DNA from 3 places in the Caulobacter sp. GW821-FHT12F03 genome. Region 2 is predicted to be linked to each of the others. Evidence: predicted binding sites of a transcription regulator. Region 2 holds the regulator's gene; each other region holds the start of a gene.
What was found. The regulator LexA, encoded in region 2, represses DNA repair genes until DNA is damaged. The targets are predictions, from matches to a motif close to ATGTTCNCNANNTGTTCT.

Region 1: AC1RN0_RS07495 (YifB family Mg chelatase-like AAA ATPase) is a predicted target of LexA. The motif match lies at 2,187-2,204, and genes of this name have one in related genera.
Region 3: recA (recombinase RecA) is a predicted target of LexA. The motif match lies at 2,466-2,483, and genes of this name have one in related genera.

The regions. Positions count from the first base shown of each region.
Region 1 covers NZ_JBXAQC010000002.1:417,612-422,084, reverse strand. The annotation lists gene AC1RN0_RS07510 (YraN family protein) at 1-286, shown strand, start outside; gene AC1RN0_RS07505 (SirB1 family protein) at 301-1,116, shown strand; gene gshB (glutathione synthase) at 1,194-2,144, shown strand; gene AC1RN0_RS07495 (YifB family Mg chelatase-like AAA ATPase) at 2,268-3,803, shown strand; gene AC1RN0_RS07490 (helix-turn-helix domain-containing protein) at 3,758-4,473, opposite strand, start outside.
Region 2 covers NZ_JBXAQC010000003.1:167,176-171,648, reverse strand. The annotation lists gene trpD (anthranilate phosphoribosyltransferase) at 1-910, shown strand, start outside; gene trpC (indole-3-glycerol phosphate synthase TrpC) at 907-1,695, shown strand; gene AC1RN0_RS09410 (hypothetical protein) at 1,717-1,968, opposite strand; gene lexA (transcriptional repressor LexA) at 2,137-2,838, shown strand; gene AC1RN0_RS09400 (ComEC/Rec2 family competence protein) at 3,107-4,473, opposite strand, start outside.
Region 3 covers NZ_JBXAQC010000009.1:67,331-71,803, reverse strand. The annotation lists gene AC1RN0_RS17610 (EAL domain-containing protein) at 1-689, opposite strand, end outside; gene AC1RN0_RS17605 (RBBP9/YdeN family alpha/beta hydrolase) at 929-1,522, shown strand; gene tauD (taurine dioxygenase) at 1,543-2,418, shown strand; gene recA (recombinase RecA) at 2,555-3,622, shown strand; gene alaS (alanine--tRNA ligase) at 3,945-4,473, shown strand, end outside.

The sequences.
Region 1 (4,473 bases), on a different contig from region 2:
GGGCTACCGCGTGCTCGGCTTCCGGCTGGCGTCGCCACAGGGCGAGATCGACCTGCTGGCCCTGAAGGGCGGCGTGCTGGCCGTGGTGGAAGTCAAGCGCCGCACCACGCTGGAGACCGCGCTGGAAGCGGTGAGGCCCGACCAGCGCCAGCGCCTGCGCCGCGCGGCGGCGGCGATCGCGGCCGGCAGGCCGGCCCTGAAAGGCGCGACGATCCGCCTCGACCTGATCGCCCTCGCCCCCGGCAGACTGCCGCGCCATATTCCTGACGCCTGGAAGGGCGGTTGACGCGTTAGGGCTGTATGACACGCGAAGAGGCGGAAGCGTTCCTGACCGAGGCCGGCAGGCTGGGCGACGACGGGTTTCCCCTGCTGGAGGCCGCGATCGCCTGCGCCGTGCACGACGATCCCGAGCGCGACGCCGACGCGGCCAGGGCCGTGGCCAACGAGGGCGCCGATTGTCTCGCCGGGCGGCTGCAGGCCGAATCCCCGGAAGAAGCCATCGCCGAGTCGATGGCCGGCGACCTGCGGCTGCAGGGCGACCTGATGACCTACGATCATCCCGACAACGCCGACATCATCGCCGTGGCCGAGCGGCGGCTGGGCATCCCGGTGTCGCTGGGGGTCTTCTACCTGCACGCGGCGCGGCGCTGCGATCTGGATGTGCGCGGAGTCGATTTTCCCGGCCACTTCCTGCTGCGCATCGAGACGCGCGAGGGCCCGCTGGCGCTGGACCCGTTCAGCGAGGGCCGGGTGGTGCTGCCCTCGGAGCTGTCGCGGCGCGCCTTCCGCGCCGGGCTGACGCCGGACGTCGCCGGGCGGCTCGAGCTGCTGATGGCCCCGATGAGCGACCGCGCGGTGCTGATCCGGCTGCAAAACAACATCTTCGCCCGCGCCCAGGCGGCCCACGACTGGCCCCGCGCCGAACGCTCGGCCCTGCGGCGGGCGCTGCTCGACCCGACCGACCACCGCCCGTGGCTCGATGTGGCCGCCGCCCGCGAGGGCCAGGGCGCCCTGGCCGGGGCCCTGCAGGCCCTGACCCAGGCCCAGGTGCTCGACGGCGGCGCGGCCCTGGCGGCGCGGGCGGCGCGCGAACGGGTCCGGCTGCAGCTCAACTAGCGGCGCCTGCCCCCTCCCGCCCGGCCCGCACCATCGCTATGTAGCGTTCGCCGTCATCGCCTGGCCCAGGAGCCCCCATGTCACTGAAGGTCGCCGTACAGATGGATCCGATCGAACGGATCAACATCGAGACCGACTCCACCTTCATGATGATGCTGGAGGCCCAGAGCCGCGGGCATTCGCTGTTCGTCTACACGCCGGACAAGCTGTCGCTGGAAGAGGGCCGGGTCACGGCCCGCGGCCGTCCGGTGACGGTGCAGGCGGTCAAGGGCGACCATGTCAGCTTCGGCGAGACCCGGGTGGTCGACATGATCGACGACGTCGACGTGGTGCTGATGCGCCAGGATCCGCCATTCGACATGGCCTACATCACGGCCACCCACTTCCTCGACAAGATCCACCCGCGGACCCTGGTGGTGAACAATCCGACCGAGGTGCGCAACGCGCCGGAGAAGCTGTTCGTCACCGACTTCCCGGGCGTCCAGCCGCCGACCCTGATCACCAGCGACGTCGAGGCGATCTACGATTTCCGCGAACGGCACGGCGACATGGTGCTCAAGCCCCTGCACGGCGGCGGCGGCTCCGGCGTGGTGCGGCTGAAGGCCGACGACCCCAACCTCGACGCCCTGCTGGAGCTGCATGCCCTGATCGGCCGCGACCAGGTCATCGCCCAGAAGTTCATCCCCGCCGTCAGCAAGGGCGACAAGCGCATCCTGCTGGTCGACGGCGAGCCCGTGGGGGCGATCAACCGCATTCCCGCCGAGGGCCAGGTGCGTTCGAACCTCGCGCGCGGCGGCCGCGCGGCCGCGGTCGAGCTGACCGCGCGCGACCTGGAGCTGTGCGCCATCATCGCGCCGGAGCTGAAGCGCCGGGGCCTGTTGTTCGTCGGCATCGACGTGATCGGCGACTATCTGACCGAGATCAACGTCACCTCGCCCACCGGCGCGCAACAGTTGAAGCGCTTCGGCGGCGCCGATGCAGCGGCCGCCCTGTTCGACCGCATCGAGGCGATCCGCAGCGTCGCTTGAGGTTATGTCGGGTAGGCGACTGAATCGTTTCAGTTTCCGCCTTGGTTCCATATTTGTTCTTGATCCATACCACGCGCCATGGTTGAGTCTGTGGATAAGTCACAGTCGCTGTAGCGAGGGGGCATGGTCGCGCGCGTCGTCACCGTGGCGTTCCAGGGCGTCGAGGCCCGGCGCGTGGACGTCGAGGTCCAGCTCACCGGCGGTGAGCAGGTCATGGTCGTGGTGGGCCTGGGCGACAAGGCCGTGGCCGAGAGCCGGGAGCGGGTGCGGGGCGCCTTCACGGGCCTCGGCCTGGCGATGCCGGGCAAGCGCATCGTAGTAAACCTCGCCCCGGCGGACCTGCCCAAGGAAGGCAGTCACTACGACCTGCCGATCGCCCTGGCGGTGATGGCGGCCATGGGGGTGATCCCGACCGACGCCCTGAACGGCTGGTGCGCGGTGGGCGAACTGTCGCTCGACGGCTCCATCTCGACGGTCGCCGGGACCCTGCCCGCCGCGGTGGCCGCCGGGGCCATGGATCTGGGCCTGATCTGCCCCGAGGCCTGCGGCCCGGAAGCCGCCTGGGCCGGCGGCACGCGGGTGCTGGCGCCGCGCTCGCTGATCGGGCTGATCAACCATTTCCGCGGAACCCAGATGCTGTCCGAACCGAAGGCCGGGCCGATGATCGACGGCGGTCCGGTCCCGGACCTGCGCGACGTGCGCGGCCAGGAACAGGCCAAGCGGGCGCTGGAGATCGCCGCGGCCGGCGGTCACAACCTGCTGTTCTGCGGTCCGCCGGGCTCGGGCAAGTCGATGCTGGCCCAGCGGCTGCCGGGCATCCTGCCGCCGCTGTCGGCCGCCGAGCTGCTGGAGACCTCGATGGTCCATTCGGTGGCCGGGCTGATCGCGCGCGGGGCCCTGACCCGCACCCGGCCGTTCCGCAGCCCGCACCACTCGGCCAGCATGGCCGCCCTGACCGGCGGCGGGCTGAAGGCCAAACCGGGCGAGGTCTCGCTGGCGCACAACGGCGTGCTGTTCCTCGACGAACTGCCGGAGTTCAGCGCCCAGGCGCTCGATTCCCTGCGCGCGCCGCTGGAGACCGGCGAGGTGATGGTCGCCCGGGCCAACGCCCACATCCGCTATCCGGCCAGGGTCCAGCTGGTCGCGGCCCAGAACCCCTGCCGCTGCGGTCACGGCGGTCCGGGCAAGGGCTGGTGCGGCAAGGCCCCGCGCTGCCAGCGCGACTACCAGGGCCGCGTCTCCGGCCCGCTGATCGATCGCATCGACCTGCAGGTGGACGTGCCGCCCGTGGCCGCCGCCGACCTGGCTCTGCCGCCGCCGGCCGAGGGCTCCGCCGAGGTCGCCGCCCGCGTCGCCCGGGCCCGGGCGATCCAGACCGCCCGCGCCGAGGCCGACAGCCCCGACGCGCCGACCCTCAACGCCCGGGCCGACGGCGACTTCCTGACCCGCGCGGCGGCGCTCAACGATCCCGCCCGGGCGCTGATGGCAAAAGCCGCCGACGCCGGCCACCTGACCGCCCGCGGCTGGACCCGCGCCATCCGCCTCGCCCGCACCATCGCCGATCTCGAAGGTGCCGACAGCGTCGGCCGCATCCATGTCGCCGAGGCGCTGATCTACCGCCGCGTCGGGGCGGGCGCGGACGCCCCCGCCGGCGGCTGATCGCCGCGGAACCAGCGCCGGCAGGCGCGGCTGAAACTGGTCGGGTCGGTGTAGCCCAGCGTCTCGGCGATGCGGGCGTGGCTGAGACTGCTGTCGCGCAGGAGCCGCTCGGCGCGGGCGCGCAGCTCCGCGTCGACGAGCTGGCGGTAGCCCGACCCGGCCTGCGCGAGCCGGCGCACGAGGGTGCGGCGAGAGACTCCCATCAGCCGGGCCGTCTCGTCGGCCGTCAACCGTCCGGCGGGCAGGGTGCTCAGCAGCCGTTCGACGCGGCCGCGCAGGCCGGCCGGAGCCGAGATCTTCTGCGCCGCCGCCTGCAATTCCGATACGGCGACATTGAACAGGGCGGGATCGGCGAACGGAGACCCGATCTTCAGCCAGGCGGCCGGAAACCGGATGGAATTTCGCGGCGCGTCGTAGACCACCCCCTCGCCCAGAACGGCGCGGGCCCGCCCGGCGTGCGGCGGCGCGGCGCAGGCGAAGTGAAACTCCGCCTCGCGCGGCGGAACCGTAAGGACTGAGGCCAGCAGGATCCGGATCGAGACGAAGGAAATCTCGGTCATCGGCCGCCACAGCCGCTCGGCGATCGGCACCGTCAGGTCGTAGTCCAGCTGGACCCAGGCGGGGCCGATGCGCGTGGTCATGCCGTGGAACGGCGCGCGCACGGGACTGT
Region 2 (4,473 bases):
GCCGACCCCGGCCCAGGTCGCCGCGGCGGTCACCGCCATCCGCCTGCGCGGCGAGACGGTCGGCGAGATCGTCGCCTGCGCCCGGGCCATGCGCCGGGCCGCGGTGAATCTCGACCTGCCCTACGAGACGGTCGACGTCTGCGGCACCGGCGGCGACGGCCTGCACACCCTGAACATCTCCACCGCGGTCGGCTTTGTGGCCGCAGGCGGCGGGCTCAAGGTGGCCAAGCACGGCAACCGGGCGATCACCTCGAAGTCCGGCACGGCCGATGTGCTGGCGGCGCTGGGCGTCAACATCGATCCGGGCCTCGACAAGCAGCGCGCGGCCCTCGACCAGGCCGGCATCTGCTTCCTGTTCGCCCAAGCCCATCACGGGGCGATGAAGCACGTCTCGCCGATCCGCCAGCAACTGGGTTTCCGTACGATTTTCAACCTGTTGGGGCCGTTGACCAATCCTGCCGGCGCGCGGCGGCAGGTGGTCGGGGTCTCGGCCCCGCGCTTCGTCGAACCGATCGCCCAGGCGCTGGGCGCGCTCGGCGCCGTGCGGGCCTGGTCGGTGCACGGCCAGGGCATGGACGAGCTGACCACCACCGGCGAGACCGAGGTCGCCGAGTGGCGCGACGGCGGCGTCCGGCGCTTCCAGATCACGCCGGAAGCCGTTGGATTGCCTCGCGGTTCGCTCGCCGACCTCACGGGCGGAGACCCGGCGTTCAACGCCGCCGCCCTGCGCGACCTGCTGAACGGCAAGACCGGGGCCTATCGCGACATCGTGCTGCTCAACGCCGCCGCGGCCTTCCTCGTGGCCGACACGGTCGAGACCCTGCGCGAAGGCGTCGAGCTGGCCGGGACGGTGATCGACGACGGCCGGGCGCTCAAGGCGCTCGAGACCCTGATCGCGGTGACCGCATGACCGATATCCTCGCGACGATCGCCGCCTACAAGCGCGACGAGGTGGCCGAACGGAAGCGCGCCCGGCCGTTGAGCGAGGTCGAGGCGGCCGCGAAGGCCGCGAGCGCGCCGCGCGGCTTCAAGGCCTCGCTGGAGCGCCATCACGCGCCGGGAAAACTGGCGCTGATCGCGGAAATCAAGAAGGCCAGCCCGTCCAAAGGCCTGATCCGCGCCGATTTCGACCCGCCGGCCCTCGCCCGCGCCTACGAGGCCGGCGGTGCGGCCTGCCTGTCGGTGCTGACCGACGGCCCGAGCTTCCAGGGCGCCGACAGCTATCTGGTCGCCGCCCGGGCGGCGGTCGCCCTGCCCTGCATCCGCAAGGACTTCCTCGTCGACCCCTGGCAGGTGGCCGAAAGCCGGGCACTCGGCGCCGACGCCATCCTGGTCATCCTGGCGATGATTGACGACGACTTGGCCGCCGACCTCATGTCAGAAGCCGCCCGCTTCGGCATGGACGCCTTGGTCGAGGTGCATGACGATGCCGAGATGAACCGCGCCGGCGCCCTGGGCGCGACGCTGGTGGGCGTGAACAACCGCGACCTGCGCACCTTCACCGTCGATCTGGCCATCACCGAGCGCCTCGCCAGGCGGGCGCCGAAGGAGGCCCTGCTGGTCACCGAAAGCGGCCTGTTCACCGCCGCCGACGCGGCCCGGCTGGAAGCCTGCGGCGCCAGGGCGATGCTGGTCGGCGAGAGCCTGATGCGTCAGGCCGACGTGGAATCGGCCACGCGGGCGCTGCTGGGTTAGGCCACCAGCCGACCTTCCGCCCTACCCGGCCCTCACCGCCGCCGGCCGCAGGGATTCCACCTCGCCGGGCGGGCGGACCTTCCGGCCCATGGTCCAGTTGGACTGCATCCGCACCTTGGGATTGGGCGCGCTCCAGATCTCGCCGCTGTCATCCAGCGCCACGACCCAGATCAGATGGTGTTCGGGGCCGTAGTCGATGACGGCGATGGCCTGGCCGGGGCCCTTGCCCTCGACGGTCATGGGAATCGGGCTGTGGAGTTCGGTGAACGACATGGTCTCTCAGGGGCTGGGGTTCCCTTCGAGAACGATCCGCAAGCGCCCGTGTTCCTTGGACTTTTTTCGACATTCCGGCCGTTAACTTGACAGAAACCAAGAACACCTAGAGAACATCCAAGGTTGTTAGCGGTTTGTTCCGCGACAGATTCGCCAGCGAGGCCGGTCATGCTCACCCGCAAGCAGCACGAACTGCTCATGTTCATCCACGAGCGGATCAAGGAGACCGGCGTCTCCCCGTCGTTCGACGAAATGAAGGAGGCGCTCGATCTTGCCTCCAAGTCCGGCATCCACCGGCTGATCACGGCGCTGGAGGAACGCGGCTTCCTGCGCCGCCTGCCGCACCGGGCCCGGGCGCTGGAAGTGACCAAGCTGCCGCAGCAGGCGACGACCTCGGCGCCATCCGGCGGCCGGCAGGCGTTCAAGCCGCAGGTGGTCCCGGGCGACAAGCTCACGACCCCGCCGCCGTCGGCCATCGCCAATGATGTGCGCGAAATTCCGCTGCTCGGCCGCATCGCCGCCGGCTCGCCGATCGAGGCGCTGCAGGTCGAACGCGACAAGATGCTGGTGTCCGAGAGCATGCTCGGCGCCGGCGAACACTATGTGCTCGAGGTCCAGGGCGACTCGATGATCGAGGCCGGCATCCTCGACGGCGACTTCGTGCTGATCCGCAAGACTGACACCGCCCACAGCGGCGAGATCGTCGTGGCCCTGGTCCAGGGCGAGGAAGCCACCCTCAAGCGCCTGCGCCGCAAGGGCGCCTCGATCGCGCTGGAAGCGGCCAACCCCAAGTACCAGACGCGGGTCTATGGCCCCGACCAGGTCGAGGTCCAGGGCAAGCTGGTCGGGCTGATCAGGAAGTATCACTGACGGCCGCCGATATTGCTCCCCACGTCGTGGGGAGCTGTCACGCGGAGCGTGACTGAGGGGTGGCGCTGGGGTACGGCGCCTAGGCGGAACGCAGGCCGGAAGCCATCAGCCCTGATCCGGAATGATGATACGCCCTTAAGGCCTTGATGGAATTGAAGCTCCGGTCGGTCGTCCTGGTCAAGGACGAGCCCTCCGGGCTCGCCGCTGCGCGGCCGCGAAGCGGTCCTTGAGCAGGTCGTCCGCCGGAGCAACACTGGCCGTCAAGACATCAGGGCGGAGTCCGCCGCGCGTCGTCTGACCTGTCTGTCCACGGCCGCCGCCCGCGCACGTCGTTCGCCCAGCGCACCCGCCACCCGTCCCGCGTCCGCCACAGCTCCGCCGCGCCGCCGGCCGCGAAGTCGTCGGCCGTCAGCAGGAACGCCCCCTCGCAGCCGCGCCAGGGCCCCGTCGAGCGCAGCACGACCAGCCGTCCCGGCGCGCAAAGCTCATCGAATTCAGCCGGCTTCGGCGGTTTCTTTCGCGCCCACAGCGCCACGTCCGGCCCTTTGCCCGGCAGGCAGGCGAAGCGGTCGCAGGCGAACAGGGCGTCCCGCGCGGCCTCCGGGTCCTCGGCGATCGTGAGTCCGCGTCGCCGGCTCCACAGATCGGCGGCGAAGCGGCGGGCGTCGGGGCGCAACAGGACGGCCTGACGCTCCACACGCACGGCCGCGGCCGCGCCGTCCGAGGCGATCCACACGTCGGGCGGCGCGGGCCTCGGCCAGACCAGCACCGCCATCGCCATCGGCGCGCCAAGCCAGCGCAGGCGACCCTTCCACAGGCACAGCAGCATGATGCCGAGGAAAGCTGTCGGCAGGGCCGCCGCCGGGCCGCTGGCGATGGTCACCTGGGCGCCGGGCTGGGCGGCGGTCTGGTGCGCCACGGCGGTCATGGCGTCGATGCCCTGCCCGGCGACCCACAGGAACGGCCCGCCCAGCCCCAGCGGCTCCAGCGCCGCGCCGAGCGCCAGGAACGGCATGATGACGAAGCTCGACAGCGGCGAGACCAGCAGGTTGGCGATCAGGCCGTAGCTGGCCATGCGGTTGAAGTGGTGCATGGCGAACGGTCCGGTCGCCAGGCCGGCGACGAAGCTGGCCGCGACGGCCGCCGTCAGCCACAGCGCCGCCGCCTGCGGCGCGCGAATCCACCAAGGAGCAGAGATCTCGCGCACGGTGCGCGGCCAGGCCTCGGCCAGGGCGACCAGCGCCGTTGTGGCGGCGAACGACATCTGGAAGCCCGGCGCGGCCGCGGCCTCGGGCTGCAGGGCGAGAATGATCAGCGCCGCCACGGCCAGCGCGCGCAGGCTGATCGCCTGCCGGTCGACGAGGACGGCGGCGAAGGCCACGGCGGCGGTGATCGCCGCGCGCTCGGCCGGCGGCGGCGCGCCGGACATCACCAGATAGGTGCCCACGGCCAGCAGTCCGGCCAGGGCGGCGATCTTCTTGCCCGGCAGGCGCAGCGCCAGCCAGGGCACGAGGGCGATGCCGAGCCGCACCGCCGCGAACACGAAGCCGCCGACGATGGCCATGTGCAGGCCGGAGATGGAGAGAATGTGCGCCAGCCCCGAGGCGCGCATGTCGGCCGTCTGCTGCGCCGGCA
Region 3 (4,473 bases), on a different contig from region 2:
CCCAGGCTCTGGCCGCCGGCGCAGGCGGACACCACCCGCGTCAGTCGCCGGATCATCGTGGCCGGGTTCTCGCCCTGCTCGCGCAGCAGCACGAAGCGGTCGTCGCCCAGCTTCGCCGCGGCGGCGCCCTGGTGGGATTCGGCGCGCAGGGCCCCGGCCACCTGGCGCTCCAGCGCCGCGCCGGCTTCGTCGCCCAGCGCCTGGCGGGCTTCCGCCAGGCCGGCCATCTCGACCATCGCCAGCTCGAGCTGCTGGCCGGTGACCCTGGCCGCGTCCATCAGGGACTTGGTCACCGCCTCGAAGCCGTCGCGGCTGAGCAGCCCGTCGGACGCGCCGGCGGCCTGCGGCGCGGGGGCGGAGAGCACGGCGCAGGAGATCCGGCCGTCATTGTCGGGCAGGCGGCGGGCGGTGACGGCGACGGCGCGTCCGGGCTGGCCGGCCACGCGCACCACCAGCGGCGGACGCCGCGCGCCGTCCTCGAGGCCGCCGAACAGGGCGTCCAGCATCGGCCGGTCGGCCTCGACGATCAGTTCGCGCCAGACCTTGCCGACGAGGGACTTCTCATCGGCGCCGAGCGTCGCCTGGGCCGCGCCCAGCGCCAGCAGGATGACGCCGCCCGGTTCGATCTCGAGCAACATGTCGGCGTTGGCGAAGGCGAGGCCGAGCAGGCGGCGGGCGGCGATGGACAAGGCGGTCTTCCCCTGAGGATCGCGTCCATCATGCGCGGACGGCCTTAAGCGCCGGTTTCCGGTTCCTCGCGGGCCCCGGAAAAACCGCCCCGAAATGGGCAGCGCGGCCCGGCCGACATCGCATCCGCCCGCCGCTTCCAGAAAATTTGCAATCCCCACAAGAATTGTAGGCTTTAAATCCGGAAGGCGGCGGCGCACCCTGACCGCCCCTCCGTCACCCCGCCGAACGCGCCGCCGCCATGTCCTCCGACCGCGATCACAGCCTGTCCCGCCCCGTGCTGATCGTGCCGGGCCTGTTCAACTCACCGGTCGGCCACTGGCAGTCGCACTGGCAGGCCCGCCTGCCGACGGCCGAGCGGGTCGAGCAGTCCGACTGGACGCGGCCCCGTCTCGGCGACTGGACCGCGGCCCTGGCCGAGGCGGTGCGGGCGCGGCCCGGCGCCTTGCTGGTGGCCCACAGCCTGGGCTGCGCGCTGGTCGCTCATCTCTGCGCGGTCAATGGTGGACGCGGCATCGGCGGCGCCCTGCTGGTCGCGCCGGCCGACCTCAATCCCGGCGGCCCGGCCGGGCGACTGCTCGAGGGCTTCTCGCCCATGCCGCGCCGGCTCCTGCCGTTCCCGACCACGGTGGTGGCCAGCCGCACCGACCCCTATGTCGCCTTCGACAGGGCGCAGGCTTTCGCGGCCGACTGGGGCGCGGATCTCGTCGACGCGGGCGACGCCGGCCACATCAACATCATGTCCGGGCATGGGCCGTGGCTCGACGGACTGGCACACCTGTACGACCTCGACCGGCGCGTGGCGACCCGCCCGCCCGCCCTGTCCCGCGCCTGATCCCGCAAGAGAGACCCGCCATGCCCCGCGCCACGTTCACCCCGCTGACCCCGACCATCGGCGCCCTGGTCGAAGGCGTCGACCTGTCGCGGCCGCTCGATCCGGAACAGCTGGCCGACATCGAGGCGGCCCTGCTGCGTCACCAGGTGATCTTCTTCGAAAACCAGCGCCTTACTCCGGTGCAGCACCGCGACTTCGCCGCCCGGTTCGGGGCCCTGCACACCCACCCGCTCTATCCGGGCGTGGCCGAGGCGCCGGAGCTGTTCACGCTCGACAACCACCGGGACAATCCGACCGACAACGACAGCTGGCATACCGACGTCACCTTCATCCAGACGCCGCCGAAGGCCGCCGTCCTGCACGCCCATCTGCTGCCGCCGTATGGCGGGGACACGATCTGGTCGAACATGCGCGCGGCGTTCGAGGCCCTGTCCCCGTCGCTGCGGGACTTTCTCACCGGTCTGGACGCGGTCCACGACTTCGCCCGCGGCTTCCCGGCCGACGGCGTGGTCGCCCGGGCGGCCGGGGCGGAGAAGCACGCCCGGGCCGTGGCGGCCAATCCGCCCGTGATTCATCCCGTCGTGCGGACCCATCCGGAGACGGGCGCGGACGGCCTTTTCGTCAATGTCACCTTCACCGACCGCATCGTGGGCCTCAACCGGAAGGAGAGCGACGCGATCCTCGGCCTGCTCTTCGAGCACATCCAGAAGCCGGAATTCCTCGTCCGCTGGCGCTGGAGCGAGAACGCCGTCGCCTTCTGGGACAACCGCGTGACGCAGCATTACGCGGTCAACGACTACCTTCCCGCCCGGCGGGTCATGGTGCGGGCGACGATCCTCGGCGACCGGCCCTGGCACGCCTCCCGTCGCCCGCCCGAAACGCTCGCCGCCGAATAGGGCCGCCCGCGCTCACATCCGCGTTACAATCTGGACGGGTGCGAAGGAGAACATATTGCCAACCGGAACAAAGCGTGATCAAAGTTCGTCCGTGGGCCGCGCGGCCCGACAGAATCGTGGAATAAGGACGGCTCCCATGAACCAGGCGGCTTTGAGACTCGTGACACGCGACGAAGGTGACAAGCAGCGCGCGCTCGAAGCGGCGCTGACGCAGATCGATCGGGCTTTCGGCAAGGGCTCCGTTATGCGGCTCGGCTCCAAGAGCAAGATCGAGGTCGAGGCGGTGCCCACGGGCTCGCTCGGCCTGGACATCGCGCTGGGCATCGGCGGCCTGCCCAAGGGGCGGGTGGTCGAGATCTACGGTCCGGAAAGCTCGGGCAAGACGACCCTGGCCCTGCATGTGGTGGCCGAGGTCCAGAAGGCCGGCGGCACGGCGGCCTTCGTCGACGCCGAGCACGCGCTGGATCCGCAGTACGCCCGCAAGCTGGGCGTCAATCTGGACGACCTGCTGGTGTCCCAGCCGGACACCGGCGAGCAGGCGCTGGAGATCACCGACACCCTCGTGCGCTCGAACGCCGTCGACGTGATCGTCATCGACTCCGTGGCGGCCCTGACGCCGCGCGCGGAAATCGAAGGCGAGATGGGCGACAGCCTGCCGGGCCTGCAGGCCCGCCTGATGAGCCAGGCGCTGCGCAAGCTGACCGCCTCGATCTCCAAGGCCGGCACCCTGGTCATCTTCATCAACCAGATCCGCATGAAGATCGGCGTGATGTACGGCAGCCCGGAGACGACGACGGGCGGCAACGCGCTGAAGTTCTACGCCTCGGTGCGCCTCGACATCCGCCGCACCGGCTCGGTCAAGATCCGCGACGAGATCGTCGGCAACAACGTCCGGGTCAAGGTGGTCAAGAACAAGGTCGCCCCGCCGTTCCGCGAGGTCGAGTTCGACATCATGTACGGCGAGGGCATCTCCAAGCTGGGCGAGATCATCGACCTGGGCGTCAAGGCCGGCGTCATCGACAAGTCGGGCTCCTGGTTCTCCTTCGGCGACCAGCGCATCGGCCAGGGCCGCGACAACGTTCGCGAGTTCCTCAAGAAGAACGCCGACATCGCCGGCCAGATCGAGGCGGCCGTGCGCGGCAAGTCCGAGATCATCGAGGAAGAGCTGCTGGTCGGTCCCAGCGAAGGGGACGACGTCGACTAGGCTTCGGCGACCGCTTTCACGGCGCGCCTCTCCGCGCCGGGCGTTTGCCCACCCGCCGCCCGCGTGGCCCCGCGGGGCTCACCGTGAATGAAGGACGTCCGGCGCCACCGCCGGGCGTCCTTTTTCGTTGAGGCGCGCCCGTCTGCCGCGGGATGGCGTCGTCGGCTCCACCGGGGCTGGCCGCAACCTGCCCAACTGACCGCAAAACCCGCCTCGCGCGCCCTTTTCCTTTGTCGCGCGAGCGGCCCTTGGCTAAGGAGCCGGTTCCATTCCACACCGGCGAGGGGGCGGCGCCCCGACCCGACAGCGACCTGGCCGTACGATGAAGAGTCTCAACGACATCCGCAGCAGCTTCCTGGGCTATTTCGGGAGCCACGGACACGCCGTCACGCCCTCGGCCCCGCTGGTGCCGCAGAACGATCCTACCCTGCTGTTCGTCAACGCCGGCATGGTGCCGTTCAAGAACGTCTTCACCGGCGCCGAGACCCCGCCCGCGCCGCGCGCCGCCTCGTCGCAGAAGTGCGTCCGGGCCGGCGGCAAGCACAACGACCTCGACAACGTCGGCTACACCGCGCGCCACCACACCTTCTTCGAGATGCTCGGCAACTTCTCGTTCGGCGACTACTTCAAGGAAGAGGCGATCACCCACGCCTGGACCCTGCTGACCCGCGACTTCGCCCTGCCGAAGGACAAGCTGCTGGTCACGGTCTACCACACCGACGACGAGGCGGCGGCGCTGTGGGGCAAGATCGCCGGCCTGTCCGACGACCGGATCATCCGCATCCCGACCAGCGACAATTTCTGGTCGATGGGCGACACCGGACCCTGCGGCCCGTGCTCGGAAATCTTCT